Regions from separate parts of the Kitasatospora sp. NPDC059827 genome, predicted to be linked through region 1. Evidence: riboswitches for the same ligand, from Rfam matches in the RefSeq annotation. Region 1 holds a riboswitch; the other holds the start of a gene.
The links. A riboswitch is a leader RNA that binds a small molecule or an ion and turns the genes downstream of it on or off. The one in region 1 is predicted to bind glycine.

Region 1 (15,780 bases):
CGTCCGCAGATGCCGACACTGGGAACCAGCGTGGAAGGACCCCCTGTCCTACCCACTTGAGTGCTGGCCAAACCTGACCGGCACGCGGACAGGATCCGACCACCACGGCGGCCCCGGACGGCTCGACCTCCGGGGACCGCACCACGGGGAGGATCGCAGAGCGAAGCGAGGGTACGCGTATGTGCCAGCACCGTCCTGAGTGCCCGACGGCCGAGTCCGAGGACCGCGAAGCGGCCGAGCCGGTGGCCTGCCACCCGGAGCAGGGCTGGAGCCTGCTCTGCAACGGCGTCCTCCTGTTCGAGGACACCGGAGAACTGCTGCCCGACGGCCGGGTGATCGCCCCGCGCCGCCCGGTCGCCCACGCGGCCTGAGCCCGCGCCGGCCTGCGCCGCCCGCGCCGCCCGCGCCGCCACGGCCCGAGCCCACGCGGCAACCCGTCCGACACCCGCACAGCGCACAAGGGCAGGGCCCCGGCAGAAACGTTCTGCCGGGGCCCTGCCTCGTGCCTGCGCGGTCGATCAGACGCCGTACTCGTCCAGCGGCGGGCAGGAGCAGACCAGGTTGCGGTCGCCGTACGCGCCGTCGATCCGGCTCACCGGCGGCCAGTACTTGTCCGCCGGGTTCACGCCCGCCGGGAAGACCGCCTCCTGCCGCGAGTAGCCGTGCGCCCAGTCGCCGGCCAGCACGGCGGCGGTGTGCGGGGCGTTGCGCAGCGGGTTGTCGTCGGCCGCCCACTCGCCCGAGCCGACCTTGTCGATCTCGCCGCGGATCTCGATCATCGCGTCGCAGAACCGGTCGATCTCGTGCAGGTCCTCGGACTCGGTCGGCTCGATCATCAGCGTGCCGGCCACCGGGAAGGACATCGTCGGCGCGTGGAAGCCGTAGTCGATCAGGCGCTTGGCGATGTCGTCCACCGTCACGCCCGTCTCCTTGGTCAGCGGGCGCAGGTCGATGATGCACTCGTGCGCGACCAGCCCGCCCGGGCCGGTGTAGAGCACCGGGAAGTGCGGCGCGAGGCGCTTGGCGATGTAGTTGGCGTTCAGCACGGCGACCTGGGTCGCGTGCTTGAGGCCCTCGCCGCCCATCAGCCGGACGTACGCCCAGGAGATCGGCAGGATCGCCGCCGAGCCCCACGGCGCGGCCGAGATCGGGCCGACGCCGGTGGCCGGGCCGGCCTCCTCCTGGAGCGGGTGGTTCGGCAGGTACGGCGCCAGGTGGGCGCGCACCGCGACCGGGCCGACGCCCGGGCCGCCGCCGCCGTGCGGGATGCAGAAGGTCTTGTGCAGGTTCAGGTGCGAGACGTCCGCGCCGAACTTGCCCGGCTTGGCCAGGCCGACCAGGGCGTTCAGGTTGGCGCCGTCGACGTACACCTGGCCGCCGGCCTCGTGCACCAGGGCGCAGATGTCGGTGATCTGGGTCTCGTACACGCCGTGGGTCGACGGGTAGGTGACCATCAGCACCGACAGGTTGTCACGGTGCTGCTCGATCTTGGCCTTGAGGTCCTCGACGTCCACGTCGCCGTCGACCAGGGTCTTCACCACGACCACGCGCATGCCGGCCATCACCGCGGAGGCGGCGTTGGTGCCGTGCGCCGAGGACGGGATCAGGCAGACGTCGCGCTGGGCGTCACCGTTGGCGTGGTGGTAGGCGCGGACGGCCAGCAGGCCGGCCAGCTCGCCCTGGGAGCCGGCGTTCGGCTGGATCGAGACGGCGTCGTAGCCGGTGACCTCGACGAGCTGCTGCTCCAGCTGGCGGATCAGGGTCAGGTAGCCCGCGGCCTGGTCGACCGGCGCGAAGGGGTGCAGCTGGCCGAACTCCGGCCAGGTCACCGCCTCCATCTCGGTGGTGGCGTTGAGCTTCATGGTGCAGGAGCCCAGCGGGATCATGCCACGGTCCAGCGCGTAGTCCCGGTCCGACAGGCGGCGCAGGTAGCGCAGCATGGCGGTCTCCGAGCGGTGGCTGTGGAAGACCGGGTGGGTCAGGTACTCGTCCTCGCGCAGCAGCGCGGCCGGCAGCGCGTCGGCGGCCTCGGCGACCTCGACCGCGGGGACGCCGAACGCGGCCCAGACGCCGGCCAGGTGCTCGCGGGTGGTGGTCTCGTCGGCGGAGACCGAGATCCGGTCCTCGCCGTCCTGGAACACGTTGATGCCGTTGGCGCGGGCGGCGGCGGCGATCTCGGCGGCGCGGCCCGGGACGACGGCGGTGACGGTGTCGAAGAACTCGCCGTGCAGCAGCTCGACGCCGCCGGCCCGCAGGCCCTCGGCGAGGGCGGCGGCGTAGCGGTGGGTGCGGCGGGCGATGTCGGCCAGGCCGTCCGGGCCGTGGTAGACGGCGTACATCGAGGCCATCACGGCGAGCAGCACCTGGGCGGTGCAGATGTTGCTGGTGGCCTTCTCGCGGCGGATGTGCTGCTCGCGGGTCTGCAGGGCCAGGCGGTAGGCGCGGTTGCCGTCGGCGTCGACGGAGACGCCGACCAGGCGGCCGGGCAGCGAGCGGGCGTACTCGGCGCGCACCGAGAGGTAGCCGGCGTGCGGGCCGCCGAAGCCCATCGGGACGCCGAAGCGCTGCGAGGTGCCGCAGGCGATGTCGGCGCCCAGCGCGCCCGGGGACTTGAGCAGGGTCAGCGCCAGGAGGTCGGCGGCGACGGCGACGATCGCGCCCAGGCCGTGCGCCTGCTCGATCACCGCGGTGAGGTCGCGGACCACACCGGTGGCGCCCGGGTACTGCAGCAGCACGCCGAAGACGCCGCGCTCGGCGATCTCGGCCGGGATGCCCTCGGACAGGTCGGCGACGACGACCTCGACGCCGGTCGGCACGGCGCGGGTGTTGATCACCGCGACGGTCTGCGGCAGGGTCTCGGCGTCGACCAGGAAGACGCCGCCCTTGACCTTGGTGACGCGGCGGGCCAGGGCCATCGCCTCGGCGGCCGCGGTGCCCTCGTCCAGCAGCGAGGAGCCGGAGGTGGGCAGACCGGTCAGGTCGGAGACCAGGGTCTGGAAGTTGAGCAGGGCCTCCAGGCGGCCCTGCGAGATCTCCGGCTGGTACGGGGTGTACGCGGTGTACCAGGCCGGGTTCTCCATGACGTTGCGCAGGATCACCGGCGGGGTGAAGGTGCCGTAGTAGCCCAGGCCGATCATCGGCTGGAGCACCTGGTTGCGGCCGGCCAGCTCGCGCAGCTCGGCGAGGACCTGCGCCTCGCTGCGGCCGGCGGGCAGGTCCAGGGCGGTGATGGAGCGGATCGCCTCGGGAACGGCGGTGGCGGCGAGCTCGTCCAGCGAGCCGTAGCCGACGGAGGCCAGCATCTTCTCCTGCGCGGCGGCGTCGGGGCCGATGTGGCGGTTCTCGAAGGGGCTGGCCAGCTCAAGCTCGGTGAGGGTCGAGGCGCTGGTGGGGCGTCCCGCGTTCGGCTGGGCGTTCATGGTGGTCGAGGCCTCCTGGTCACGGACCGGCGGGGGTACGCACGCCGGCCGGTCGCGCCGCTGCGGACAGCGGACCGACCTGGGCGGGCGGACCCGAAAGGCCTCCCCCTCTGTCATCGGGACCTGAGAGCTTCGCCCGCACGCCGCGCGATGGCGCGCCGTCGGCTTGCACCGTCGGTGAGGGTGGTGATCGTCGGCTCCCGCGCCGGCGGTCCTGCCCTGCTTTCCAGAGTGACCTATCCCGCACGGTACGGATGCCTGAGAGATTCCGGGGAGGAGTTGCTCCTTCGGCGCCCCGACCAGCGGTTTTCACTGTCGGGGACTCTCCCGAGCGGGCTCGGCGGTCGCGGCCCAGGGTACCAGCGGGAGGGCTTCCGATCACGGGTGCGTCCGGTCACTCCGGGTCTACGCGCGTCCCCCGGACGGCCCAGCGCGAAGCCCGTCCGGCGCACCCCGGTCGCGCGCGTCCGATTGATGGCTTTTGGTGTGAAGTGGCGGACGGGACGGGTGCTCCGGCCGTCTCACCTGCGGGAGTTCCGCAGGCGCAGCGCTTGGAGGAAAGAGTGCAGACCGACATCGACCCCAGGGACCTCATCGGCCACAAGGCGGTCGACCGCAACGGGGACAAGATCGGCACGGTGGACGAGGTGTACCTGGACGACGCCACCGGGCATCCGGAGTGGGCGGCCGTCCGCACCGGCATCTTCGGCCGGGACGCCTTCGTCCCGCTCACCACGAGCGAGTTCTCCGGCGAGGAGCTCCGGGTGCCGTACGACAAGTCGCTGGTGAAGGACTCGCCGGACTTCGGCGTGGGCCAGCACCTGTCGCCGGCCCAGGAGCTCCAGCTCTACCGCTACTACGGCCTCGACACCCCCGTGGACGGCCGTCCGGCCGCCGCTGAGCCCGCCCGGGACGACCGGCCGGACCTCGACTTCGGCACCACCACGGCCGCCGCGGCCGCCAAGCCGACCGCCTTCCACTCCCCCGACCCCGCCCCGGCCGCGACCGCGACCGCGACGGGCACGACCACCATGACCAGCGCCGGCACGACCCACACCAGCACCGACACCGCCACGGAGGCCCACGTGCGGACCCTCAGCACCCCCGCACCGATCGCCAACGGCACCGTCCTGGCGCCGGCCGCCGCCCACCTGGCCGAGCCGAAGCCGCAGCCCGCCGCGACCACCCCGGCCGCGAACGGCACCGCCGCCTCCTCCGCCCCCAGCGGCCCGGTCGAGATCACCTGCCGCGAGGAGCGGCTGGACATCACCACCGAGTGGCACGTGCTGGGCACCGCGAAGCTGCGCAAGTACGTGACCAGCGAGCAGGTCGAGCGCCGCGTCCCGGTGGTCCGCGAGCGGGTCCGGGTGGAGCGGATGCCGGTCAGCGACGCCGAGCTGGCCTCGCTGACCGAGAAGGAGATCGACGAGGCGGTCGAGGAGGTCACCCTCCGCGAGGAGCGGCCGGTGGTCCGCAAGTACCTCGCCCCGATCGAGCGAGTCCGCCTGGTGGTGGAGCGCTACACGGAGGAGGAGGTGGTCCGGGACGAGCTCCGCCGCGAGCACGTCGAGGTCCACGACGACACGGCCGCCACCGCGCCGGGCGGGGCGGGCGAGGCGGGTGAGGCGCTCGTCCACGCGGCCGACGGCTCCCGGCCCGCCGCCCTGCGCCCGCTGGCCTGACCTCCCCGTTCTCCGCCCGTTCCACGAGGGCCCCGGACTCCGGTCCGGGGCCCTCGTGTTGCGCCGCAGTTCCCCACTTTGCCAAACCTTAACCACTCGATATTTGACATCATGAACTATCCACCCGCACAGTTACTTGAGTTCATTCACTATGTACGGGAGGAAGCAACCGTGAGTGAGGCACCACAGCCCACCACTGCGGCCGAGAAGCAGAGCAACGCCCGGGTCCTGCCGGCCCTCATCCTGGCGATGCTGTCCTTCAGCGTGGTGCAGACCGCGGTCGTCCCGATCCTGCCGTCGCTGGCCAAGGAACTGGACGTCTCCGGGTCGAACATCACCTGGCTGATGACCGCCAACCTGCTGTCCGCGGCCGTGCTGACTCCCCTGCTGGGCCGCTTCGGCGACCTCCGGGGCCGCAAGCCCATGCTGCTGATCTCGCTGGCCGGCCTGATCGCCGGTTCGGCACTGGCCGTCTGCACCCACTCCTTCACCTGGCTGATCGTCGCCCGCGTCCTCCAGGGCGCCGGCGGTGGCGTGATGCCGCTGGCGATCAGCATCGTCCGTGACGAGCTGCCCAAGCAGAAGGTGACCGGCGGCGTCGCCGCCATCAGCGCCTCGATGGGCGTCGGCTCCGGCCTCGGCCTGGTCGCGACCGGCCTGCTGCTGGAGCACTGGAACTACAAGTCGATCTTCTGGATGGGCCTGGCCTTCGGCCTGCTCGCCATCGCCCTGGTCGCCTTCCGGGTCCCGACCGACCCGGTGACCGACAAGGAGGGCGGCGCCGACCCGCTCGGCGCGCTCACCCTGGCCGGCTGGCTCTCCGCCCTGCTGGTCGCGGTCAGCCAGGGCAACCACTGGGGCTGGACCTCCACCAAGACCCTCGGCCTGTTCGCCGTCGCCGCGGTGGTCGCCCTGATCTGGGGCGTCATCGAGACCAAGGTCGCCCACCCGCTGGTGGACCTCAAGATGATGGGCCGCCCGGCCGTCGCCTTCACCAACCTGGCCGGCCTGCTGATCGGCTTCGGCATGTACGGCTCGTTCATGGTCATCAGCAACTTCGCCCAGACCCCGGAGAAGCTGGCCCACTACGGCTTCACCGCGACCGTACTGCACGCCGGCGTGATGCTGCTGCCGTCCGCGATCGGCTCGATGGTCGCCGCCCCGATCGGCGCCCTGATGATCGCCCGCCGCGGCCCGCGCCTGCCGCTGGTCCTCGGTGGCGTCCTCGGCGCGATCGCGATGGCCTACCTGGCCCTGCGGCACAGCGCCGAAGGCGACATCTACACCGCCTCCGCGATCTTCGGCCTCGGCATCGGCCTCGCCTTCGCCGCGATGCCCGCCTTCATCAACGGCGCCGTCCCGGTCGAGCAGAGCGGCATCGCCAACGGCATGAACTCCGTGCTGCGCACCGTCGGTGGCGCGATCGGCACCGCCGTGATGACCGCCATCCTGACCGGCGACACCATGAAGCTCCCGATCAAGATCCCGGTGCTGCTGCCCACCCTGGACGCCTACAAGCACGCGTTCTGGGTCACGGCCGTCGTCTGCGTCATCGCCGGCGTCGTCCCCTTCCTGATCCGCACCACCAAGCCGGCCGTCACCGTCGCCGGCGGCGCGGCCCGGCAGGACTCCAGCCCCGAGCTGGCCAAAACCGACGCCTGACGAGGCGTCCGGCCCGCGCGTTCAGGGACAGGACGCGCGGGCCCGGGCCTCCGCCCGGTCGCGAGGGCATCGCGACCGTCCGGGGCCCGGCACGGTATGCGGCCCCACCCGGTACTACCGGGTGGGGCCGTTCCGCGTTCCCGGGCCGCTACCAGCGCCCGCCCGCCTCGGGCACCGCCCCTCAGCCCCCTACGCCTCAGCCCCGTCCGCGTCCGGCTCCTCCGGCTGCCGCAGCGGCAGCGGCCGGGCCGGCTCCAGCGCCGGATCGTCCACCGCGAAGGTCCGCACCCGGCCCGGCCCGCTCCACGGCGTCTCGAACCGCACCGTCACCCGCCCCACTCCGCTGCCCTGGACCCACCCCGGCCCCAGCTCGGCGTGCCGGACGTCCTGTCCGGGCATCCAGCGCCGCACCACGACCTCCTCCGGCTCCTCCTCGGCCACCGCCGCCTCGGCCACCTCGGCGTGCTCCGCCGCCTCCTCCCGCAGCGCCTGCGCGAAGAGGTCCTCCTGGGTGTAGTCGGCCAGTTGGGCCACGCCGACTCCGAGCAGCCGCACCCCGCCGGTGATGTCCACCTGCTCGGCGAGGCGCCGGGCCGTCGCCGTGATCACCGCCGCGTCGTCGGTGGGCCCGCCCAGGGTCTCGGAGCGGGTCAGCGTCGAGAAGTCGAACCGCCGCACCTTGAGCACCACCGTCCGGCCGGAGCGCCCGGCCGAGCGCAGCCGCCGGACGCAGCGCCCGGCGAGCGCCTCCACCTCCCGCAGCACCCGGTCCCGATCGGCCAGGTCCACCTCGTAGGTGTCCTCCACCGAGACGGACTTGGCGTCCTGGTCGGCCACCACCGGCCGGTCGTCCAGCCCTGTCGACATGTGGAAGATCCCGGTGCCGTGCGCCCGCCCGAGCAGCTGGACCAGCTCCGCCTCCCCCGCCTCCGCGAGGTCCGCCACCGTGCTCAACCCGGCCCGGCGCAGCACCTGCTCGGTGGCCGGCCCGATCCCGGGCAGCGCCCGGACCGGCATCGGGCCGAGCACGGCCCGCTCCTGCCCCGGCTCGACCAGCACCAGCCCGTCCGGCTTGGCCTGCTCGGAGGCGATCTTCGCCATCAGCTTGGAGCCCGCCGCCCCCACCGAGCCGGTCAGTCCGGTGAGCCGCTGGATGTCCGCCCTGAGGTCCTCCGCCAGGGCCAGCACCAGCCGCTCCCCGGTCTCGTGGTCCGCCTCCGACAGCACCGGGCCGTACGGACCGGCCATCAGGTCGACGAAGGCCTCGTCCAGGCTCAACGGCTGCACCAGCGGCGACAGTTGGCGCAGCAGCCCCATCACGATCTCGCTGTTCTGCCGGTATGCCTCGAACCGCCCGGACAGGAAGGCCGCGTTGGGGCACAGCCGCCGCGCCTGGGCCATCGGCATCGCCGAGTGCACCCCGAACCGCCGCGCCTCGTACGAGGCCGTGGAGACCACCCCGCGCCCGCCGAGCCCGCCGACGACCACCGGCTTCCCGCGCAGGCTCGGCTTGGCCGCCTGCTCCACCGCCGCGAAGAAGGCGTCCATGTCGAGGTGGATGATGCTCGGCAGAGATCGCACCCGCCGATCATCGCGCACGGGTCCGACAGTGCGTACGAACCCGGCCGAGGTCCCGGCCGGCGCCCGGCGCCCGCCCCCCGGCTACTGCTTCGCGGCCTCCGCCAGCGCCTTCGGGATGCCGTCCTCCTTGGGCCCGAGGAACGCCGGGTCCGGCCGCAGCCAGACGTTCACGGCCGCCTTGCCCGCCCCGGCGACCTCCCGCAGCCCGCCGTACAGCCAGGTGGTGTCGTGCAGTTCCGGCACGCCGACCGCGTACGAGCGGATCCCCGCCGCCTCGCACAGCGCCAGCGCCCGACGGACGTGGAAGTCCTGGCTGACCAGCACCGCGCGGTCCACCCCGAAGATCCGGTGCGCCCTGGTGCAGGAGTTCCAGGTGTCGAAGCCCGCGTAGTCCCGCACCACCCGGTCCCCGGGGACTCCGTGCTCGGTCAGGTAGCGGTACATCGCGTCCGGCTCGTCGTACTCGATCCGCCCGTTGTCCCCGGTCACCAGGATGGCCTTGACCTTGCCCTCCCGGTACAGGTCCAGTGCCGCCACCAGCCGGTGCTCCAGGTACGGCGACGGCTTGCCCTGGTCCAGCCCGGCGCCGAAGACCACCGCCACCGGAGCCGAGGGCGCGCTCTCCACGGTGCCCACCCGGTCCCCCGCCCCGACCCACAGCCAGGCGCTGGGCGCCAGCGCGAGCGAGCAGAGCAGCGTCGTCGCCTGGAAGACCCTGCGCTGCGTACGGCGCTCCCGCAGCCGCGCCCGCACCCCGCCGGCCCGACGCCGCAGCAACTCCGATATCCCGGTGCCGACCTTCACGTGCCCCTCCCTCGATCGTTTCACCAGGCAACACGACGAGGCCGTGGGCCGGAACGGTTCCCCGCTCCGGCCCACGGCCCCGTGGAAAGTGCTGCCGGTCAGACCGCCCGGTTGCGTCGCTGCGCCAGTTCGTCCGCCGGATCGTCACCGACCAGCGTCTCACCGGTGTCGGTCCGCTCCGCGTGCAGCCGCCCGAGGGTCAGCTCCAGCTCCCGCCAGACCGCTCCGACCGCGATGCCGAACACCCCCTGACCGCCCTTCAACAGGTCAACCACGTGCTGCGGCGTGGTGCACTCGTACACCGTCGCACCGTCGGACATCAGCGTCAGCCCGGCCAGGTCGGCCTGCTCGGCGGCCTGCAGATGGGCGACGGCCACCCGGATGTTCTGCAGCGAGACGCCGGCGTCGAGCAGCCGCTTGACGATCTTCAACAGCAGCACGTCGCGGAAGCTGTAGAGCCGCTGACTGGGCGCCGGGTACGCGGTGCGGACGCTGGGCTCCAACAACCCGGTGCGGGCCCAGTAGTCCAGCTGGCGGTACGTGATGCCGGCCGCCGCACAGGCCGTCGGGCCGCGGAAGCCGACCAGTTCGGACGTCGGGGCCAGCCGCTCGATCGCGGGCTGGCCCGGCTGCACGGCCGGGAACCTGCTCATCCTGGGCAGGTCCGACACGGTGCGAGCGGTGCGCGGCACGTGCACGGAGCACAGGCCTCCCACGGCCGCGTCATCGCCGGTGCTGCTCATGCCTACCTCCGTCCACTCGTGCTGCGGGCAACCGACTGCGGGCATCGGCCACCCGGACAGCCACTCCTGACGGTAGGCAGTCCCCTATGACCCGTCAACGATCGCCACGCCGGGCCAGACAAACCACATCACTCAGGAGAGTGGTTTTTCGTGCCCCTAGTGTGGGTAGGTGGACGGATTTTGGCAAAACGGCATGCAAAAGGGCTGACCAGCCCCGTCCGCCGTTCGCCCTACTGCGGGCCGCCGCCCCCGAAGTCCTCGGGCGACACCTGGTCGAGGAACTCGCGGAACTTCTCGACCTCGTCCTCCTGCTCGTCCGGGATCGCGATGCCCGCCTCCGCGAGCACCTCCTCGCTCCCGTAGATCGGCGTGCCGGTGCGCAGGGCCAGCGCTATCGCGTCGGACGGCCGGGCGCTCACCTCGACCCCGCCGGTGAAGACCAGCTCGGCGTAGAACACGCCCTCCCGCAGGTCGGTGATCCGGACCTCGGTGAGCTGCTGGCCGAGCGCTTCCAGGACGTCCTTGAACAGGTCGTGCGTCAGCGGGCGCACCGGAGTCATGCCCTGCTGGGCGAAGGCGATCGCGGTCGCCTCGCCGGGGCCGATCCAGATCGGCAGGTATCGATCTCCCCCGACCTCCCGAAGCAGCACGATCGGCTGGTTGGAAGGCATCTCCACCCGGACACCCACGACGTCGAGCTCATTCACACAGGCAACCCTATGGCTCCGACCCCGGATATGAAAGCGCAGGGCCGACGCCGCTGGTCAGCGCGGTGCACCGGGCCCGCGGCGGGCGTCCCCACGGCCTAGGACCGGGGCCGCAGACCGGCCTGGACCATGGCCGCGTGCAGCCGTACGGACAGCGTGGCCAGCTCCCGCGCGGTGGCCTCCGCGTGCGCCCGGGTCTGCGGGTTCCGGTGCCGGCGCAGCGGCGCCACCACCTGCTCCACCAAGGCGATCTCGCGGTCCGCCGCCGCCTTCATCGCCCTCAGGTGCCTCGGCTCCAGCCCGTACCGGCCGAGTTCGGCCACCAGCCGGGCCACCTGGAGCGCCTCCCCGTCGTACCCGCCGTCCGGGCCCGGCAGGACCAGCCCGTACGCCTCCCACTCGGCCAGCTCGGGCTCCCCCGCCCCGGCGGCGGCCAGCAGTTCGGCCCGCCCCAGCCGGACCCCGGAGGCGACCTCGGCCGAGGCCACCAGCTCGCGGTCGGCCTCCTCCAGCGGGCCGGGCCGGGCGTCGGCGGCCGGCAGCGCGGGCGGGGCCTCACCGCGCTCGATCGCGTCCAGGTGCTCGCGGATCACCCGCAGCGGCAGGTAGTGGTCCCGCTGCATCCGCAGGACGTAGGCCAGCCGCTCCACGTCGGCGGGGCTGAACTTGCGGTACCCCGAGGGGGTGCGCTGCGGCTCGACCAGCCCCTCCGCCTCCAGGAAGCGGATCTTGGAGATGGTCACCTCGGGGAAGTCGTCGCGCAGGAAGGCCAGCACCGCGCCGATGCTCAGCAGTTCGTCACCGCCGCGCCGACGGCCGGCGGGCCGGTCCGGACGGACCGGCTGCCTGGGGGCCGCGACCACCCCGCGCCCGCCGCGGTCCGCCTGCGGACCGGACGACGACGCAGGGTTGGCCGCCCCGAGAGAAGAGGAAGGAGTATTCGTATTCACTCGGGCTCCCGCCGACGTTGGTTTCAGTACCCCCGGTTGTGGCCGGCGAAGAACACCAGCCGGTACTTCCCGATCTGCACCTCGTCGCCGTTGTTCAGCGGCACCTCGTCGATCCGCTCCCGGTTGACGTAGGTGCCGTTCAGGCTGCCCACGTCCGCGACGCTGAATCCGGCCGGGGTGCGGCGGAACTCCACGTGGCGGCGGGAGACCGTGACGTCGTCCAGGAAGATGTCACCCTGCGGGTGACGCCCCGCCGTGGTGACGTCCGAGTCCAGCAGGAACCGGCTGCCCGAGTTCGGACCGCGCTGGACGATCAGCAGCGCCGAGCCCGGCGGCAGCGCGTCGATCGCCGACAGCACCTCGGCCGACAGCGCCGGCGTGGTACCGGTGCCGGTGGTGGCGGAGGGGTCGTAGGACTCCAGCCCGGAGATCGAGATCGTCGAGGTGGTCTCCGCCGCCCCCTCCGGCAGCAGGCCGCCGCGCAGCGCCGTACCGCAGTTGGAACAGAAGCGGGCCGCGGCCGGGTTCTGGTTGCCGCACCTGGGGCACGGAGTGGGGCCAGCCATGTTCACAGCCTCCTGGCGCGGCACACCCGACGGGTTGTGCCCGGCGTACGGGTCCGGGGCAAACCCTCCACCAGAGGTTGAGGGTCCTGACGGGAAACCTATGCGCGGGTCGCCGGAGGGGTCAACCGACGCGCCGTAGCCCGCCGGATTCCCGGCGTACTGCGCGGCACCGTCCCGGTACAGCTGCTGACCGGCGTACTGGCCGGCCTCGGGGGCGGGGCGCATGCCCGGCACCGCGGGCTCGTCCTCCGACCGGCGGTGCCGGGCGGTCGGCGCCTCGACGGCGGCCGCGTCGCGGCCCTTGTTGCGACCGAACAACTTCGAGAAGAAACTCACGGGCGAATCCCCTTGCGTGTGACAGACCCGCCCGCGGGGCAGGGTGAGAACCTCGGACAGGCTGCGGGCCCGGTTGCGGCTCGGGCCTGCTGGAGTGGTACTCCGACGTGTGGTGTTGCGGTTGGTGCTACGGAGCGTACTGGTGCGAACCAGTCTCCCCCACGCGACGACGACACCCCGCACCGGGTGCCGCGGGCCCGTGACGGGCCGTTCGTCGAGCGCCCCGTCACTTCGAAGCCGGCTTGGCGTACTGCGGCGTCTTCAGATCCACCAGGGCGTCCACGACCACCTTCTGCTGCTGGGTGATCGTCGCCCGCGCCTGGTGGCTCTCCAGGGTGCGCACGACGCCCCCCGGGATGTTCAGCGCGGGCGTCAGGTCCTGCGGGTTCCCCACGACGGTGAACCGATAGGGCTGCGAGACCTTCTTCCCGTCGATCTGCACCCCACCGCCCGACAGGTCGGTGAAGTAGGTGTTGACCACCACGCGCACATCGTTGATCTGAATCGCCTCCGCCCCCGCCGCTCGAAGTTCCTGCAGGGTGTCCAGCAGCATATCCGCCTTCACCTGCCCTTGGGGGTCATCGACCGTGAGGACGATGCCCGGACCAGTGGCTTTGACCGTACCGGCCAGCACACCCAGTTCGGTCATCTTCTTCCTGGTCTGCTCCTGGGCCTCCTTGGCCTGGTTGGAGCTGTTCTCCAACTTGCCCAGGGACTGCTCGAGCTCGGCCTTCTCCTGTTGCAGACGCTGCTGACGGCTGTCCAGTTCGTCGAGGATCCGGACCAGGTCCTCCTGGCGGGCCCCGCGCAGCTGGTTGTGGTGGTCGTTGGTCGACCGCACCTGGATCGCCAGCCCCAGCCCGAGCGAGAACAGCAACAGCGCCACCACCAGTTGCCCGCGCGACAGTCGCGGCGGCCAGACCGCCGCCTTCAACCGCCGCCGACCGGCGTTCCGGTCCCCGGCGGGCGGCTCCTCGGCGGCCTCCGACTCCTCGCCGGCCTCCGGCCCCTTAACGGCGGCCTCCGGCTCGGCGGCTTCCGACGGTTCGTCGGCCCCGGCCTCGGCCTCGGCGGGCGCCTTCGTCAGCCGCACCGGCGGCGCCGGCGAGGCGGACACGATCTCAAGCTCAGCCTCAGCGTCAGACTTCTCCGACTCCCCGGCAGCTCCGGGCTCGTCCCGGCCTGCCCCGGCCACCGCCGAGGCCTCCTCGACGACCTTCCCCGGCGACTCCTCCGGAGCCTTCCCGGCCGCCATCCCGCCCGGCTCCGCGACGGTCTCCTCGACCGCCGGCGCCGCTGCCTCCGCCGGCTCCTCCGCCGCCGCCTCGCGGCCCTGCTCAGGCACGGAAGACATGGCGCCGGATCGCCGCCGCGTTGGAGAAGATGCGGATGCCGAGGACGACGACCACGCCCGTGGACAGCTGCGAACCGACACCCAGCTGGTCGCCCAGGAAGACGATCAGCGCGGCGACCACCACGTTCGACAGGAACGAGACGATGAAGACCTTGTCGTTGAAGATCCCGTCCAACATCGCCCGGACGCCGCCGAACACCGCGTCCAGCGCCGCCACCACCGCGATCGGCAGGTACGGCACGACGGCGTCGGGCACCTCGGGTTGGACGAAGAGCCCGACGACCACCCCGATCACGAGACCCAGTACGGCAATCACGGTCTAGCTGCTCCTGTCCCTGTGGTGGTCTTGGTCGATCCGCCGGACGGCCGCCGCTTCGGGGACGGCCCGGCACCGGGCGCGGACGGTGAAACGGACGCGACGGGGCTCTCCGAGGTTCCCGGGACGCTCGACGGCGTCCCACTCCGACCGGCCGACGGACCGGCCGACGGGGCCGCCGACGCGGACCCGGTCGGCGAGGCCTCGGGCGTGACGGGCTGGGCGCTCCGCAGCGACACCCCGACCGCCGCCGGCAGGGTCAGGCTCTTCTGGGTGGAGAGCGTCGACTTGATGCCGTACTTCTCCTCCAGCAGCCGCAGGTACTGCCCGGCCATGTCGTTCTCGAAGGCGGTGAGGAGCTTCGGCCCGTCCCCGATCGCCTGGATGTTGTACGGCGGCACGAGCGGCCGGTTGTCCACCAGCACGGCCTCACCGGCCGCCCGGATCGCGGACAGCGCGGTCAGCCGCTGGCCGTTGATCGAGACGGCCTCCGCCCCGGATCCCCACAGACCGTTCACGACCAGTTGCAGGTCCCGGTCGCGCAGCCGGCCGCTGTTGGAGAAGCCCTGCCCGGCCCGGGGGTCGACGTTGCCCCCGCCGCCGGTGCCGGCCGCGTCCTCCAGGACCAGCTTCACCCCCGGCCCGGTGACCTCCCCCAGCCCGACCTCACCGGTCAGGCCGCTGCTGCCGCCGTCCCCGGAGGCCAGCGCCTGCTGCTGGGTGTCGTCGACCTTGCGCCGCAGGTCCTGGACCTCCTTCTGCAGGTGGTCCGCCGAGCCGTTGCTGTCGTTGATCCGGTGGATCAGCGCGTCCCGTTCCTTGGCCAGCGTCGGCTCCGCCTTGTGCGCGTTCACCGCGCCGACGGTGACCACGGTTCCGACCAGCGCCAGTCCGGCGCCGAGCGTCAGCAGTCCGCGCAGCGTGCGGGGTATCCGGCTGTCGTGCGCACCGCCCCGGGCCGCGGCCGCCTCGGCGTAGCCCTCGTCCAGGCTGTGGTCCATCACGTTGGTCAGCAGGGACATCGAGGCGTCGGGGCGGTTGTACCGCCCGTTCGGAGCACTCGGCGTCGGCGTCGCTGGCATGCGGACCATCGTCCCACGACGGCGGGGGACCCTGCGCACGGCCCCTGAGCTGCACACACGCCATACACATCGACGGAAAGCGACGGACCCTTACGAATGAGGTGAAAACGGACAACGGGGCGTGCGGATGAATCCGCACGCCCCGCCGTTCAGGGGGCCGTCCGCTCAGGACGTCACCGCCCCGCGCCCTCCACCACCGCCGCCCACTCGTCCAGCAGGGCATCGGTGGCCTCGTCGTCCGGACCCTCGGCCCACAGGTGGGTGACCGCCTCGGCCGGATCCGGCAGCACCAGCGTCCAGCGCCCGTCCGCCTCGACGACCCGGACACCGTCCGTGGTGTCCAGCCGCCGGCTGCCGGCCGCCTCCACCACCGAACGCATCACCATGCCCTTCGCCGCCCACGGCGTCGCGATGTCCCGCCGCCGGATGTGCGCCTGCGGGATCCGCGCGTCGATCTGGCTCAGCGTGAGCTGGGTCCGCGCCACCAGGCCGACCAGCCGGACGAAGGCCGCGGCGCCGTCCAGCACCCCGCTGAACTCGGGCACAACGAAGCCGCCGCGCCCGTCCCCGCCGAACAC
Region 2 (15,780 bases), on a different contig from region 1:
GGCCGCGAAGCCGGCGGCGGCGGGGGCGTCCAGGGTGCCGGAGCGCACGTCGCGCTCCTGGCCGCCGCCGTGCAGCAGCGGTACGGGCGTGGCGCCGCGGGAGAGCAGCAGGGCGCCGATGCCGAACGGGCCGCCGATCTTGTGCCCGGTGACGGTGAGCGCGGTGAGGCCGGAGTCGGCGAAGGAGACCGGGACCTGACCGAGCGCCTGCACCGCGTCGGCGTGCATCGGGATGCCGTACTCGGCCGCCACGGCGGCGAGTTCGCGCACCGGCTGGACGGTGCCGACCTCGTTGTTGGCCCACATCACGGTGACCAGGGCGACGGAGCCGGGGTCGCGCTCGATCGCGGCGCGCAGCGCCCCGGGGTGCACCCGGCCCAGGGCGTCCACCGGCAGGTACTCGACCGTCGCGCCCTCGTGCTCGGAGAGCCAGTGCACCGCGTCCAGCACGGCGTGGTGCTCGACCGGGCTGGACAGCACCCGGGTGCGGGCCGGGTCGGCGTCCCGGCGGGCCCAGTAGAGGCCCTTGACCGCCAGGTTGTCGGATTCCGTGCCGCCGCCGGTGAGCACGATCTCGCTCGGGCGGGCGCCCAGCGATTCGGCCAGCGACTCGCGGGACTCCTCGACCACCCGGCGGGCCCGGCGGCCGGCCGCGTGCAGGGACGAGGCGTTGCCGACCACCCCCAGGTGCGCCGACATCGCGGCGATCGCCTCGGGCAGCATCGGCGTGGTCGCCGCATGGTCCAGGTATGGCATAACCATCCGATTGTAGAGGGCATGCCCCGGGGCCCCACCAGGCCCGGGCCCGGGTGCGCACCGATCCGGCCACGGCCGCGGCCGGCGGACGCCAGCGTCCGGCACTGGTTTGTACCACTGCGCCGCCCAGCGGTTAGCCTGACGGCCACTTCTCCATCGGGTTCCAGCGTTCCAGGGGGCGCCATGTCGCAGTCGGTCGACCGCGCGCTGACCCTGCTCGGTTCGCTCGGCGACGGGCCGCTCTCGCTGGAGCAGGCCGCGAGCAGCCTCGGGGTGCACAAGTCCACCGCGCTGCGGCTGCTGCGCACCCTGGAGGAGCACGGGTTCGTCCGGCGCCAGCCCGACCTGCGCTACCGGGTCGGCGGCCGGGTGCTGTCGCTGGCGCACCGGGCGCTGGAGGACTTCGACGTCCGGCAGGTCGCCGCGCCGTACCTGGCCGCGCTGAACGCGCGCTGCGGCTACACCGTCCAGCTGGCCGTGCTGCACGACGGCGAGGTGCTCTACCTGGACGAGGTGGCCGCGCCCTCGGCCGCCCGGCCGCCGCGGATCGGGCGCCGCGCCCCGGTGACCGGGACGGCCGTCGGGCGGGTGCTGCTCGCCGGGCTGCCGGAGGACGGCGTCCGCGAGGAGGAGCTGCCGGCCGAGCTGGCGGCGGTGCGCCGCCGGGGCTGGGCGGCCGAGTCGGCCGAGCACCGGGAGCCGGTGACCTGCGTGGCCGCGCCGGTGGCGGGCAGCGGCGGGCGGACGGTCGCGGCCTGCGCGCTGAGCGCCCCGGCCGGCCAGGTGCCGCCGGCCGAGCTGGCCCGGATGCTGCCGGAGCTGCTCTGCACGGCCGAGGCGATCTCGCTGGCCTGCGGCGGCTCGCCTACTCCTCGCTGGTGCGAGAACCGTTGCGGTGCCAGGCCCGCGGGGCACGCCAGCCGTACTTCAGGGCGAGCATCCGCAGGACGAAGGCGGTGAGCGCGGCGGCGGTGCCGGTGGCGCCGGTGAGCCGGTCGGCCCCGATCAGCACGGCCACCAGGGCGGCGCCGACCAGGGCCGGGACGGCGTAGATCTCGCGGTCCCAGCGCAGCAGCGAGGGGATCTCCCCGGCCAGCACGTCGCGGATCACCCCGCCGCCGGCCGCCGTCACCATGCCGAGCGCGATCGAGGCGACGGCGCCGAGCCCGTAGTCGTGCGCCTTGGCGGTGCCGGTGACGCAGAACAGGCCGAGGCCGAGGGCGTCCAGGGTCTGCACGGAGCGGTTGATCCGCTCGACCTCGGGGTGCAGGAAGAACACCACGAGGCCGGCGGCCAGCGGGGTCACGAAGTAGCCGAGGTTGGTGAACGCCGCCACCGGGGTGGCGCCGATCACCAGGTCGCGCATCACCCCGCCGCCGAGGGCCGTGACCTCCGCCAACACGCAGATCCCGAAGATGTCCATGTTCTTGCGGACGGCGAGCAGCGCCCCGGAGAGGGCGAAGACGAAGATGCCGACGAGGTCCAACGATTGCTGCACGTCGGAGGGGAAGATCTGCGAGGTCACGGGAACAACTATGACCTGCGCGGAACCTTCCCCTCCGCTCGCAGCGTCAGTCGGCCTGGTTCTCGGGCCGCGCCTATGCGTTCTCGGGGAAGTGGCACGCCACCTGGTGGCCGGTCCGCAGTGCCGTCAGCGGCGGTTCCTGGCTCGCGCACACGTCCTGCGCCTTCCAGCAGCGGGTGCGGAACCGGCAGCCACTGGGCGGGTTGATCGGCGAGGGCACGTCGCCCTTGAGCAGGATCCGCTCGCGCCCGCCCTGCTGGCGCCGGCGCGGGTCCGGCACCGGGACGGCCGACATCAGGGCGGTGGTGTACGGGTGCATCGGGCTGCGGTAGAGCGAGTCGCGGTCGGCGATCTCGACGATCTTGCCGAGGTACATCACCGCCACCCGGTCGGAGACGTGCCGGACCACCGAGAGGTCGTGCGCGATGATCAGGTAGGTCAGGCCGAGCTCCTGCTGGAGGTCGTCGAGCAGGTTGACCACCTGCGCCTGGATCGACACGTCCAGCGCCGAGACCGGCTCGTCCGCGATGATCATCTTCGGCTTGAGCGCGAGCGCCCGGGCGATGCCGATGCGCTGGCGCTGGCCGCCGGAGAACTCGTGCGGGTAGCGGTTGTAGTGCTCGGGGCTGAGCCCGCACAGCTCCAGCAGGTCCTGGACGGCCTTCTTGACGCCGCCCTCGGGGTGGACCCCCTGCAGCTTGAACGGCGCGCTGACGATGGTGCCGACGGTGTGCCGCGGGTTCAGCGAGGAGTACGGGTCCTGGAAGATCATCTGGATGTCGCGGCGCAGCGGCCGCATCGCCCCGGTGCCCAGGTGGGTGATGTCGGTGCCCTCGAACTCGACCGTCCCGCCGGTGGGTTCGTCGAGCCGGGTGACCAGCCGCCCCATCGTCGACTTGCCGCAGCCGGACTCGCCGACGACGCCCAGCGTCTCGCCGGCGTTGACGGTGAAGTCGATGCCGTCGACGGCCCGCACCGCGCCGGTCTGGCGCCGCAGCAGTCCGCCGCGGATCGGGAAGTGCCGGGTCAGGCCGGTGACCTTCAACAGCGGCTCGCGCTCGGGGGCGGGCGCCGGTGCAGGGATGGTGGCCCCCTGAGTGTCCGTCATCGGTTCTCTCCAGAATGGTGGTACGGGGCCGGGCTCACAGCCGGGGCGCGATCTCTTCGGCGAAGATGCGGTGCCGCTCGTCGGCCGCCAGGTGGCAGGCCGCGAAGTGCCCGGGCGCGGCCTCGGTCAGCACCGGGACCTCGCCCGTGGAGCGCCCGCCGGTCAGGTCGGCGTACGGGCAGCGCGGGTGGAAGGCGCAGCCGGACGGCACGTTGATCAGGCTGGGCGGGGTGCCCCGGACCGGCACCAGCCGGTCCTGCAGTTCCCGGTCCAGGCGCGGCATCGAGCCCAGCAGGCCCCAGGTGTAGGGGTGTTCGGGCGCGTCGAAGAGGGTCTCGGCGGGCCCGCGCTCGATGCACTTGCCGCCGTACATGACCAGGATGTCGTCGGCGAGCTCGGCGACCACCCCGAGGTCGTGGGTGATGATGATGACGGCGGAGCCGAACTCCTGCTGGAGGTCCCGGATGAGGTCCAGGATCTGCGCCTGGACGGTGACGTCCAGGGCGGTGGTGGGCTCGTCGGCGATCAGCAGCGAGGGGTCGTTGACCAGGGCCATGGCGATCATGGCGCGCTGGCGCATGCCGCCGGAGAACTGGTGCGGGTAGTCGTCCACCCGGCGGTCCGGCTGCGGGATGCCGACCCGGTCGAGCATCTCGATCGCGCGGGTCCTGGCCTGCCGCTTGGAGGCCTGGGGGTGGTGGACCCGGTAGGCCTCGACGATCTGCTGCCCCACCGTGTAGTAGGGGTGCATCGCGGTCAGCGGGTCCTGGAAGATCATCGCCAGTTCCCGGCCGCGCAGTTGGCGCACCCGGTCCGGCCCGGCCGCGATCAGGTCCTCGCCGTCCAGCCGGATCTCGCCGCTGATCCGGGCCCGCTTGGAGCGGTGCAGGCCCATGATGCCGAGCGAGGTGACGGACTTCCCGGAGCCGGACTCGCCGACGATGCCGAGGGTGCGGCCCTTGTGCAGGTCGAAGCTGACCCCGTCCACCGAGCGGACCAGGCCGTCGTCGGTGTCGAAGTGGATCCGCAGGTCGCGCACGGACAGGAAGGGGTCGCCCGGAGAGCTGGACGCGGCGTCCGCCGGGTTCTTCTGGAGGTCGGTCACGAGAGCCTCACGCGGGGGTCGACGAGGGCGTACAGGAGGTCGACCACGAGGTTGCAGGCGACGATGAAGAAGGCGGCCAGCAGGGTGACGCCGAGGATCTTGGGCAGGTCGTTGTCGGAGATCGCCTGGACGGCGAACTGGCCGATGCCCTTGAGCGAGAAGACCTGCTCGGTGATCAGCGCACCGCCGAGCAGCAGACCGAGGTCCATGCCGAAGATGGTGACGATCGGGGTGAGCGCGGAGCGCAGGCCGTGCTTGACCACCACCTTGCGCTCGGCCAGGCCCTTGGCCCGGGCGGTGCGGATGTAGTCCTCGCTCATCGTCTCCAGCATTCCGGCGCGGGTGAGCCGGGCGTAGAGCGCGGAGTAGAGGAAGGCCAGCGAGACCCACGGGAGGATCAGGTTGCGGGCCCACATCAGCGGGTCGGCGGTGAAGTCGACGTACTCCAGGTTGTCCAGGATCGGCCACTCGTAGCTGAACACGGTCAGCAGCAGGGCGCCGGTGAAGAAGACCGGGAGCGAGACGCCGGCCAGGGCGATGCCCATGGAGAGCCGGTCGAAGATCGAGCGCGGCTTGAGGGCGGAGATCACGCCGGTGGTGACGCCGGAGACCAGCCAGAGCACCGCCGCGCCGATGGCGAGCGAGATGGTGACCGGGATCCGGCTGGTCATCTCCGGCCAGACCTCCAGGTGGTTCTTGAAGGAGTAGCCGAAGCAGGGCACGTGGCAGGTGGCCGGTTCCGGGCCGAACTTGTACTCGGCGCCGGTGACCAGCGCCTTGAGGAAGTTCCAGTACTGGGTGTACAGCGGCTGGTCGAAGCCGAGGTTCTGCTTGACCGCCTGGATCGCCTCGGGCGAGGGGTTCTTCCCGATGTACTGCGCGGCCAGCTGGTCGGTGGTCTCGCCGGCGATGCGCGGGAGCAGGAAGAAGATCGCGAAGGTGACCGCGCTGACGACGACCAGCAGCGCCGCGGCCGCGAGGATCCTGCGGATGATGTAGGCAAACACAGTTGGGCGGCTCCGGCGGCCCGCCGCCGTCCGGGATCTTCCGGACGGCGGCGGGCGCCGCTGCCTTCACCTGCCTTCAGGGATGCGGAGCCAGGCTCTTTACTTGGTGGTGCCGATGTTCAGGTAGTCGTACTCACCCGAGAAGGCCGGGGTGGACGCCAGGTTGGTGGCGCTGTCCGGGCGGTACAGGAAGACCTTGAAGTCCGTCAGCGGGACGTACACCGCGTTCTCCATGACCTTCTTGTCGATGTCGCCGTAGATCTTCTCGCGGGCGGCCCGGTCCGGGTTGACCGCGGCGTCGTCCAGCATCTTGTTGACGGCCGGGTCGTTCAGCTGGGCCAGGTTGCTGTTGCCGGAGGCCTTGATCGCGCGGCCGTCGACAATCTGCTGCAGGAAGCCGTAGCCGGTCGGCCAGTCGGCGCCCCACTGCATCATCATCAGACCGATGTTGTGGTCCTGGGTGTACTGCGGCGCACCGGCCGAGTCGGTCAGGTACTTGCCCTGCGGGAACTGCTGGATCTCGGCGTTGATGCCGATGTTCTTGAGCTGCGCCTGGATCGCGGTGGCCGCGGCGACCTCGGTCGCGCGCTCGGTGCGGGCGGACAGCACGGTGGAGAAGCCGCCGTCCTTGCCGCAGGCCTTCAGGGCGTCCTTGGCCTTGGCCTGGTCACCCTTGTTGTCCTTGGTCTCGAACAGGTTGAAGTCCTGGTGGCCCGGGATGTCCGGCGGGAGCACGGTGTTGGCCACCTGGCCGCGGATCGGGCCGCCGAGCGCGGTCTGCACCGCGACCTTGTCGACCGCGAACTGGACGGCCTTGCGGCACTCGATGTTGTCGAACGGCGCGACCTTGGTGTTGATCGCCATGTAGACCAGGCGGCCGCCGTAGGCGTTGTCGGTCTTCGCCTTGAGCTTCGGGTCGCGCAGGATCTGCGCCTGGGTCTGCGGGTCGACGCCGCCGCCGACCAGGTCGACCTGGGCGTTGCCGGCCAGCAGGTCCTTGTCGATGGTGGCCTGGTCGATGTTCATCTTGAGCACGATCTTGTCCGCGAGCTGCTTGCGGATCGGGTCGGTGCTCTTGTCCCAGTTGGTGTTCGGGACCAGGACGGCCTGCTTGCCGTCCTCGTAGGACTGGAACTTGTAGGTGCCCGAGGAGACGACGTGCTTCACGTAGTCGGCACCGGTGTCCTTGGCCTGCGGGACCGGCACCGTCTGCGGGGCGCTGACCAGGTAGTCGAAGTCCGCGAAGGGGTGCTGCAGGTGGAAGACGATCGTGGTGTCGTCCGGCGTCTCGATCGACTTGAGGTCGCCGGTCTTGTCCTTGTACGGACCCTGGTACGGCGTGGGGTTGTCGACCAGCAGGTCGTGGAAGTACGTCGGGCCGTTGGAGTTCACCTCGGGCGCGAAGTTCGAGCGCTCCACGGCGTACTTGACGTCCTTGGAGCTGATCGGGGTGCCGTCGTCGTACTTGAGGCCGGCGCGCAGCTTGTACGTCCAGGTCAGGCCGTCCGCGCTGGGCTGGCCCAGCGACTCGGCGAGGTCCGGGACCAGCTTGTTGCCGTCCGCGCCGGCGGCCGGGTTGAAGGTGGTCAGCGGACGCCCGTACAGGCGCGAGAAGTTGTAGATGTAGGCGTAGTAGGTGTTGCCCGGGTCGAGGGAGTCCGGGGTGCCCTTCATCTCGTAGGTGACCGTCCCGCCCTTCTTGTCCGAGGCGTTGACGATCTGCTTGGTGGCCGCGTCGGCGCCGCCACCGTTGGAGTCGGCCGAGTTGGAGCTTCCGCTGGCGCTCTTCGGGCTGGACGAGCAGCCGGTGACGACCAGGACCGCGGCAGCGGCCACGGCGGTCAACGCGACGGTACGGGACCTACGCATGGATGGGATCAACCCCTTGAGGATGTGGAGGAGGGAGGGCCTGGCGCCTGCGCATTGACGCAGGGTCAGTTGCTCTTGGGATCGAGGGCGTCACGCAGCCCGTCGCCGAGCAGGTTGAACGCGAGCACGGTGATGAAGATCGCGACACCGGGGACCACCATGTACTGGGGGTCGACCTGGTAGTAGTTCTTCGCGTCCGCCAGCATGCCGCCCCAGGAGGCCTGCGGGGGCTGGATGCCGACGCCGAGGAAGCTCAGCCCGGCCTCGAAGAGGATGTTGGTCGGGATCAGCAGGGTCGAGTAGACCAGGATCGGGCCGACCAGGTTGGGCAGCAGTTCCTTGAACAGGATGAACGGGCCGCGCGCACCGAGGCTGCGGGCCGCGTGGACGAACTCCCGCTCGCGCAGCGAGAGGGTCTGTCCGCGCACGATCCGGCCCATGTAGGGCCAGTTGAAGAAGCCGATCACGAAGATCAGCACCAGGATGTGCAGCGGCAGGCCGTGCAGGCCGAACGCGCCGCCCTGGAGCGAGGCGGAGATCGCGATGGCGAACAGCAGCAGCGGGAACGCCAGGAAGACGTCCATCAGCCGGCTGATCAGGGTGTCCACCCAGCCGCCGTAGTAGCCGGCCATCACTCCGAGCACGGTGCCGATGGTGTTGGAGAGCACGGTCGCGCCGAAGGCGACCAGCAGGGAGACCCAGGAGCCGTCGACCACGCGGGAGAGCAGGTCGCGGCCCTGCAGCGGGTCGATGCCGAGCAGGTGGTCCCCGCTCATCCCGCCCCAGTCCCCGAGCGGGAGTCCGCCGAGGTTGGCGTCCAGCAGGTCCGGGTTCGGCTGGTCGGGGTCGAGCCCGAACAGGGCCTCGATCGGGCCGGACAGGACGGCCAGGAGGATCAGCAGGATCACCACGACGCCGCCGGCGACGGCGGCCTTGTCCCGCTTGAAGCGGGTCCAGGCGATCCGACCGAGGGAGCGGCCCTCGATCGTCTTGGCCGGGCTCGGGGAGGCGGGCGCCTCGGGTTCGTTCCCGGCGGTAGTGATGGGTGCGGTCATGGTCAGTTGGTCCCCTCGCCGACGGTGGCCGGCCCACGGGTGCCGGGCGCCGGCTTCGGCGGTACGGCTGCGGACGTGCGGAGGTGCTAGGAGCAGGTGGTCGCGGCAGTGCGTCGTGCACGGGCAATGCCTCCACGCGGGATGGGCGTCGCGTGGATCGAGCGGTCGGCGTGCGCGTTCACCTTCGTGGGGTTTCCAGTACGCGCGATGCGTTGCGCAGAACTCTCTGTCATCCGAACTGGCTTGCGCCAGCCCTGACAACCGACAGATGCCCAACTGTGATCTGCCTGCATGCACGCCTCCGATCTTCGGCATATACCTCTTCACATGGGTGTAACTGCCATGTCAAGCTGCCTCTGCGGAGAGTGGGGAAATTCGTCCGGAAAGCACCGAAGCCGACCTGATGGTGAATCAAGTCGGCTTCGAGTGACAGATTGTGGTTATCGGGTTTGGTGATCAGCGCCCGGGGTAGCCGGGCCACTGCGGCTGGGCCTGCTGCCCCCAGCCCGGCGCGGGCGGCTGGGTGCCGTACGCGTAGCCCGGCATCGACTGCCCGGGTACCGGCTGGCCGGGCACCGGCCGCCCCGGCATCGACTGGCCCGGGTACGGCTGCGGCACCGGCGGGTACGGGCCGGTCTGCGGACGCCCGGCCTCCCGGTCGAAGAACGGCCGCGCGTTGGCGCGCATCCACAGCGCCACCGGGTCGAACTCGTCCGCCATCGCCACCGTGGACACCGCGAGCCCCTCCGGGGCCACCGCGATCGCGCGCTGCATCAGCGCCCGCACCGCTTCCACGGCCGGCGGCGAACTCTCGTACAGGTCGAGGCCGATCGCCAGGTACGGCTCCCCCACCGCCGGCTGCACCCAGGCCCGGCGCAGCGCCCGCACCGCGCGCACCTCACCGGCCTGCCGCTCCAGCAGCGCGAAGAACTGCTGCGCGTCGACCTGCGGCTCGCTCAGCTTCAACGGACCGGCCGGCAGCCGGTCCAGGCCCGCGGCGACCCGCCGCAGGTCCGCCCAGGGCACGCCGACCCCGCCGCCCGGCGCGTGCGGGTTCAGCCACAGGCCCCAGCGGGTGCGGTACAGCGAGGCGGCGATCTCCCGCCCCGAGATGACCTCGTGGGCCCGGGCCCAGCCGGAGGCCGTCAGCTGCTCGGGGGAGGTGACGGCCGGCGCGTAGCCGTGACCGCTGATCTCCATGTTCCCGTACTGCGCGTCCGGGCTGCCCGGCGTGCCGTGCCAGAGCAGCATCCAGACCTGGCCGTCGGCCAGCGCGTGCAGCAGCCGCTCGTACGCGTCGAAGCGCTCCGGCGCGACCTCGCGCAGAGCCTGCTCCAACCCGCCCGGGTCCGCGCCCGGGCGCCCGGCCGGTGCCTGGCCCCAGGGCCCCGGCGCCCCGCCCGCTCCCGTTCCCGCACTCATGCGCCCACCTCGCCGCGCCTCTTTCCTGAACCCGCCGGCCCGTCAGCCGCCTGCACGCACCCTATGGCGCGGCACCGGCCGCCGCCACGGCGACGTGCCTGTGAAGGATCCCCGCTCACACCCGCGAGTAGAAGGGCATGACCCGGGTCGACAGCCACTCGACCACCGGGTCGTCGGCGAGGTCGAGCAGCACGAGGTGGACGCCACCCGGCAGCGGTGCGGTTCCCAGGGCTCGGCCGAGCGCCTCGTTCACCGCCCCCGGGTCGGCCGGGGCCGCCGGATCGAGCTGCACGCCCACGAACATCACGGTCGGCTCGCCCTCGATGCTGGCCAGCGCCCGGCGCGCGGTCAACACCCCCGGCAGGGTCGACAGTTCGGCCCGGCAGGCGGCCAGGAAGTGCTCCGGGTCCTCGCCCGGCACCGGCTCGCGCAGGGCCACCCGACCGCCGGTCGGCCCCTCCGGCTGCTGCTCCCAGCGGTCCTCCCGGGGGCCGCGGCGCAGCTCCGCCACGCCCTGCGGGGGCACCGGGATGCCCACCGCCGCCTCCGGGTTGACCGCGATGCCCACGCCCAGCGGCAGCCCGCGGGCGAACTCCCAGGCCGGCGCGACGGCGAAGGCCATCCCCGGTGCCTGCTGCAGGAACACCTCCTGCGAGGAGAACACCGGTACGTACGGGGCCCCGGCCAGCTCGACGGTCGGCAGGTCCAGCGACTGCCCGGCCGGGTCGCCCCCGGCCGGCAGCGGGATCCACACCTGGCTGCGGGCCAGCACCTCGATCACCCGCGGGGTCGCCCCCGGGTCGCCCAGCGCGGCCGTCAGCACCTGCTCCAGCTCGTTCGCCGGCCACGCGCCGCCCGACGGCGCCGCCTGCGGCCCGCCCCACCCCTGCTGCTGCTCCACCGGGTACTCCATGCGCCGCCGATCCGGCCCAGGGCCGGGTCGGCCGCCCACTGCTGCGCCGACGCGATGATTTTAGGGCCCGGGTCCGCCCGACCGCGGTGTGACCGGGTCCCCTCTCCCCTCCTCCGCGAGGACGTGCCATGATGTGCGCGTCCGACGGCATGCGCCGCGGGCCCCCACAACTCCACACCGGCCGCTCGAACCCGCGCGGGAGAGCCCGGAATGCCCCTCAGGGGGCACAGCCGGCGCCGAAGGAGCAAGTCCTCCCCGGAATCTCTCAGGCCCCCCTACCGCGCGGGTTAGGCACATCTGGAAAGCGGCGCACGACCCGGTCGCGCGCCCACCCACGGTGCAAGCCGCCGTCCTGTCCCCGATGCTGGAACCAGCCGACGCTGGTGCCGGCTGCGGGCAGGTGGGCGGTGAAGCTCTCAGGTTCGACGACAGATGGGGAGACCCACGCCGCCGCATGCCCGCGCGCGGGGTCGGTCCCCGAGCGGGTCCGGTCCGGCGCGCGCACCCCTGAGTGCCCCGACCGAGGAGTTCCTGGCCATGTCGTCCCTCCGCCTGACCGCGCTCGACGCGCTGCACCGCGCCCTCGGCGCGACCATGACCGACTTCGCCGGCTGGGACATGCCGCTGCGTTACGGCAGTGAGCGCGAGGAGCACCTCGCGGTCCGCACCAAGGCCGGTCTGTTCGACCTCTCGCACATGGGCGAGATCACCGTCACCGGCCCGCAGGCCGGCGAGATGCTGGACCACGCGCTGGTCGGCTTCGTCTCCGCGCTCGGCGAGCTGCGCGCCCGCTACACCATGATCTGCGCCGAGGACGGCGGCATCCTGGACGACCTGATCGTCTACCGGCTGCGCGAGGACGCCTTCCTGGTCGTCGCCAACGCCTCCAACGCCCAGCTGGTGCTGGACGAGCTGATCGCCCGGGCCAAGGGCTTCGACGCCGTCGTCACCGACGACCGCGACACCTACGCGCTGATCGCCGTCCAGGGCCCGGAGGCCACCGCGATCCTGGCGGAGACCACCGACGCCGACCTGCCCGGCCTCAAGTACTACGCGATCCTCCCGGCCACCGTGGCCGGCCGGGACGTGCTGCTGGCCCGCACCGGCTACACCGGCGAGGACGGCTTCGAGATCTTCTGCGCCCCGGCCGACGCCGAGCCGGTCTGGCGGGCGCTGACCACCGCCGGCGAGGGCCGCGGCCTGGTCCCGTGCGGCCTGTCCTGCCGCGACACCCTGCGCCTGGAGGCGGGCATGCCGCTGTACGGGCACGAGCTGTCCACCGACCTGACCCCGTTCGACGCCGGTCTGGGCCGGGTCGTGCGCTTCGACAAGACCACCAACGAGGGCGCGTTCGTCGGCCGCAGGGCGCTGGAGCAGGCCGCCGCCGCGGCCGAGACCAACCCCCCGAAGGTGCTGGTCGGCCTGGTGTCCGAGGGCAAGCGGGTCCCGCGCGCGGAGTACACGGTGGTCTCCACCGAGGGCGCCCCGATCGGCCGGATCACCTCGGGCGCGCCGTCCCCCACGCTGGGCAAGCCGATCGCGATGGCCTACGTGGACGCGGCCCACGCCGCCCCCGGCTCCACCGTCGCGGTGGACGTCCGCGGCAAGCACGAGCCGGTCCAGGTCGTGGCGCTGCCGTTCTACAAGCGCGCCCGCTGAGGCCGTCGCCGCCCCTCGTTTTCCCATCGGCGCACGTCGGAGCCGTCCGTGCGGCGGCCCGCTGCGTCGTACCCGCTTCCCATCCTGGAGAATGACGCCATGAGCAACCCCCAGCACCTGCAGTACACCAAGGAGCACGAGTGGCTGACCGCCGCCGAGGACGGTGTCTCGACGGTCGGCATCACCAAGCACGCCGCCGACGCGCTCGGTGACATCGTCTACGTGCAGCTCCCCGAGGTCGGCGACACGGTGACCGCCGGCGAGACCTGTGGCGAGCTGGAGTCGACCAAGTCGGTCAGCGACCTGTACTCCCCGGTGACCGGCGAGGTCACCGAGGTCAACCAGGACGTCCTGGACGACAACAGCCTGGTCAACAGCGCCCCGTTCGAGGGCGGCTGGCTGTTCAAGGTCCGCGTGGAGGCCACCGACACGCTGCTCAGCGCCGCCGAGTACGACGCGCTCACCCACGCCGAGGGCTGAGCCCCGCCGGGGCGGGCCGCAGCACGGCGGTCCGTCCCGCTCCCACCGTCCCTCCGCTCTCCTCCCCGGGAAGACCACACCATGACGGTTCTCAACCAGTCCCTGCACGCCCTCGACCCGGAGATCGCCGCCGCGGTCGACGCCGAGCTGCACCGCCAGCAGACCACGCTGGAGATGATCGCCTCCGAGAACTTCGCCCCGGTGGCGGTCATGGAGGCCCAGGGTTCGGTGCTCACCAACAAGTACGCCGAGGGTTACCCCGGCCGCCGGTACTACGGCGGTTGCGAGCACGTCGACGTGGTCGAGCAGATCGCGATCGACCGGGTGAAGGCCCTGTTCGGCGCCGAGCACGCCAACGTCCAGCCGCACTCGGGCGCGCAGGCCAACGCCGCCGCGATGTTCGCGCTGATCCAGCCGGGCGACACCATCCTGGGCCTGAGCCTGGCCCACGGCGGTCACCTGACCCACGGCATGAAGATCAACTTCTCCGGCAAGCTCTACAACGTGGCCGCGTACCACGTCGACGAGAAGACCGGCCAGGTCGACATGGCCGAGGTCGAGCGCCTGGCCAAGGAGCACCAGCCGAAGCTGATCATCGCCGGCTGGTCCGCCTACCCGCGCCAGCTGGACTTCGCCGCGTTCCGCCGGGTCGCCGACGAGGTCGGCGCGCTGCTCATGGTGGACATGGCGCACTTCGCCGGCCTGGTGGCCGCGGGCCTGCACCCGAACCCGGTGCCGTACGCGGACGTGGTCACCACCACGACCCACAAGACCCTGGGCGGCCCGCGCGGCGGCGTCATCCTGTCCAAGGCCGAGTGGGCCAAGAAGATCAACTCCGCGGTCTTCCCGGGCCAGCAGGGCGGTCCGCTGGAGCACGTGATCGCGGGCAAGGCCGTCGCCTTCAAGGTCGCCGCCTCGGAGGACTTCAAGGAGCGCCAGGAGCGCACCCTGGAGGGCGCCAAGATCCTCGCCGAGCGCCTGCTCCAGGCCGACGTCGCCGAGGCCGGCGCCTCGGTGCTGTCCGGCGGCACCGACGTCCACCTGGTCCTGGTCGACCTGCGCAACAGCCAGCTCGACGGCCAGCAGGCCGAGGACCGGCTGCACGAGGTCGGCATCACGGTGAACCGCAACGCCGTCCCGAACGACCCGCGCCCGCCGATGGTCACCTCGGGCCTGCGGATCGGCACCCCGGCCCTGGCCACCCGCGGCTTCCGGGCCGAGGACTTCCGCGAGGTCGCCGACGTCATCGCCGAGGCGCTCAAGCCCGCCTTCGACGAGACCGTCGCCGCCGCGCTCAAGGCCCGGGTCACCGCCCTGGCCGAGAAGTACCCGCTCTACCCGAACCTCTAGTTCGGCCGCGGGTGACCGGCCTCACTCCGGCCGGACACCTGTCACTCCGGGGCACCGCGCACACTGGAAGTGCGCGCGGTGCCCCGTTCCGTGCACCGCCCAGTCCCTCCACGAGACCAGACAAGGACGTCCCCCGTGGCCCTCAGTGTCTTCGACCTCTTCTCCATCGGCATCGGCCCGTCGAGCTCCCACACCGTCGGCCCGATGCGCGCCGCCCGGATGTTCGCCCGCCGCCTGCGCTCCGAAGGCCTGCTGGAGCAGGTGACCGCCGTACGCGCCGAGCTGTACGGCTCGCTGGGCGCCACCGGCCACGGCCACGGCACCCTGAAGGCCGTCCTGCTGGGCCTGGAGAACAACTCGCCCCGCACCGTCGACGTCGACCAGGCGGACAAGGACGTCGAGCGGATCGCCGCCGAGAAGCGGATCAACCTGCTCGGCGAGCGCCCCATCGACTTCGACCCCGACAGCCAGGTGATCCTGCACCGGCGCCGCTCGCTGCCGTACCACGCCAACGGCATGACCCTGTGGGCGTTCGCGGCGGACGGCTCGACGCTGCTGGAGAAGACCTACTACTCGGTCGGCGGCGGCTTCGTCGTGGACGAGGACGCGCTCGGCGCGGACCGCGTCAAGCCCGACGACACCGCGCTCAAGTACCCCTTCCGCACCGGCGACGAGCTGCTCCGGCTCAGCCGGGAGACCGGGCTGTCGATCTCCGGCCTGATGCTGGAGAACGAGAAGGCCTGGCGCAGCGAGGAGGAGATCCGCACCGGGCTGCTGGAGATCTGGTCCGTGATGCAGGAGTGCGTGCGGGCCGGCATGAGCCGCGAGGGCATCCTGCCGGGCGGGTTGAAGGTCCGCCGCCGGGCCGCCTCGGGCGCCCGGGCGCTGCGCGCCGAGGGCATCGGGCCGGCCAACGCGATGGAGTGGGTGACCCTCTACGCGATGGCGGTCAACGAGGAGAACGCCTCCGGTCGTCGGGTGGTCACCGCCCCGACCAACGGCGCAGCGGGCATCATCCCCGCCGTCCTGCACTACTACCTGAACTTCATCCCGGGTGCGGACGAGGACGGCATCGTCCGCTTCCTGCTCGCGGCCGGCGCCATCGGCATGCTCTTCAAGGAGAACGCCTCCATCTCCGGCGCCGAGGTCGGCTGCCAGGGCGAGGTCGGCTCCGCCTGCTCGATGGCCGCGGGCGGCCTCGCCGAGGTCCTCGGCGGCAGCCCCGAGCAGGTCGAGAACGCCGCCGAGATCGGCATCGAGCACAACCTCGGCCTCACCTGCGACCCGGTCGGCGGCCTGGTCCAGATCCCCTGCATCGAGCGCAACGGCATGGCCTCGGTCAAGGCCGTCACCGCGGCCCGGATGGCGCTGCGCGGCGACGGGCGCCACCACGTCTCGCTGGACAAGGCGATCAAGACGATGAAGGAGACCGGGGCGGACATGAAGATCAAGTACAAGGAGACCTCGCGCGGCGGCCTCGCCGTGAACGTCATCGAGTGCTGATCGCGGCCCGCTGACGAGCCCCCGGACG

Region 2: it holds a riboswitch for glycine, as region 1 does, so the genes downstream of both, gcvT (glycine cleavage system aminomethyltransferase GcvT) here and gcvP (aminomethyl-transferring glycine dehydrogenase) in region 1, are expected to answer to the same signal.

The regions. Positions count from the first base shown of each region.
Region 1 covers NZ_JBHWIV010000032.1:67,954-83,733, forward strand. Annotated here, with positions in the region: gene ACFV8H_RS21370 (DUF5999 family protein) at 180-371, shown strand; gene gcvP (aminomethyl-transferring glycine dehydrogenase) at 519-3,419, opposite strand; glycine riboswitch at 3,656-3,759, opposite strand; gene ACFV8H_RS21380 (PRC and DUF2382 domain-containing protein) at 3,983-5,101, shown strand; gene ACFV8H_RS21385 (MFS transporter) at 5,273-6,763, shown strand; gene ACFV8H_RS21390 (DNA polymerase IV) at 6,953-8,344, opposite strand; gene ACFV8H_RS21395 (vancomycin high temperature exclusion protein) at 8,426-9,148, opposite strand; gene ACFV8H_RS21400 (MerR family transcriptional regulator) at 9,247-9,891, opposite strand; gene ACFV8H_RS21405 (bifunctional nuclease family protein) at 10,122-10,598, opposite strand; gene ACFV8H_RS21410 (MerR family transcriptional regulator) at 10,697-11,389, opposite strand; gene ACFV8H_RS21415 (FHA domain-containing protein) at 11,572-12,114, opposite strand; gene ACFV8H_RS21420 (DUF881 domain-containing protein) at 12,677-13,795, opposite strand; gene ACFV8H_RS21425 (small basic family protein) at 13,788-14,120, opposite strand; gene ACFV8H_RS21430 (DUF881 domain-containing protein) at 14,117-15,202, opposite strand; gene ACFV8H_RS21435 (sugar phosphate nucleotidyltransferase) at 15,376-15,780, opposite strand, start outside.
Region 2 covers NZ_JBHWIV010000006.1:145,463-161,242, reverse strand. Annotated here, with positions in the region: gene ACFV8H_RS06155 (cysteine desulfurase family protein) at 1-756, opposite strand, end outside; gene ACFV8H_RS06150 (IclR family transcriptional regulator) at 940-1,716, shown strand; gene ACFV8H_RS06145 (trimeric intracellular cation channel family protein) at 1,622-2,281, opposite strand; gene ACFV8H_RS06140 (ABC transporter ATP-binding protein) at 2,355-3,389, opposite strand; gene ACFV8H_RS06135 (ABC transporter ATP-binding protein) at 3,424-4,494, opposite strand; gene ACFV8H_RS06130 (ABC transporter permease) at 4,491-5,501, opposite strand; gene ACFV8H_RS06125 (ABC transporter substrate-binding protein) at 5,601-7,370, opposite strand; gene ACFV8H_RS06120 (ABC transporter permease) at 7,436-8,425, opposite strand; gene ACFV8H_RS06115 (enhanced serine sensitivity protein SseB C-terminal domain-containing protein) at 8,882-9,847, opposite strand; gene ACFV8H_RS06110 (enhanced serine sensitivity protein SseB C-terminal domain-containing protein) at 9,963-10,760, opposite strand; glycine riboswitch at 10,947-11,051, shown strand; gene gcvT (glycine cleavage system aminomethyltransferase GcvT) at 11,298-12,419, shown strand; gene gcvH (glycine cleavage system protein GcvH) at 12,519-12,899, shown strand; gene glyA (serine hydroxymethyltransferase) at 12,981-14,249, shown strand; gene ACFV8H_RS06090 (L-serine ammonia-lyase) at 14,385-15,752, shown strand.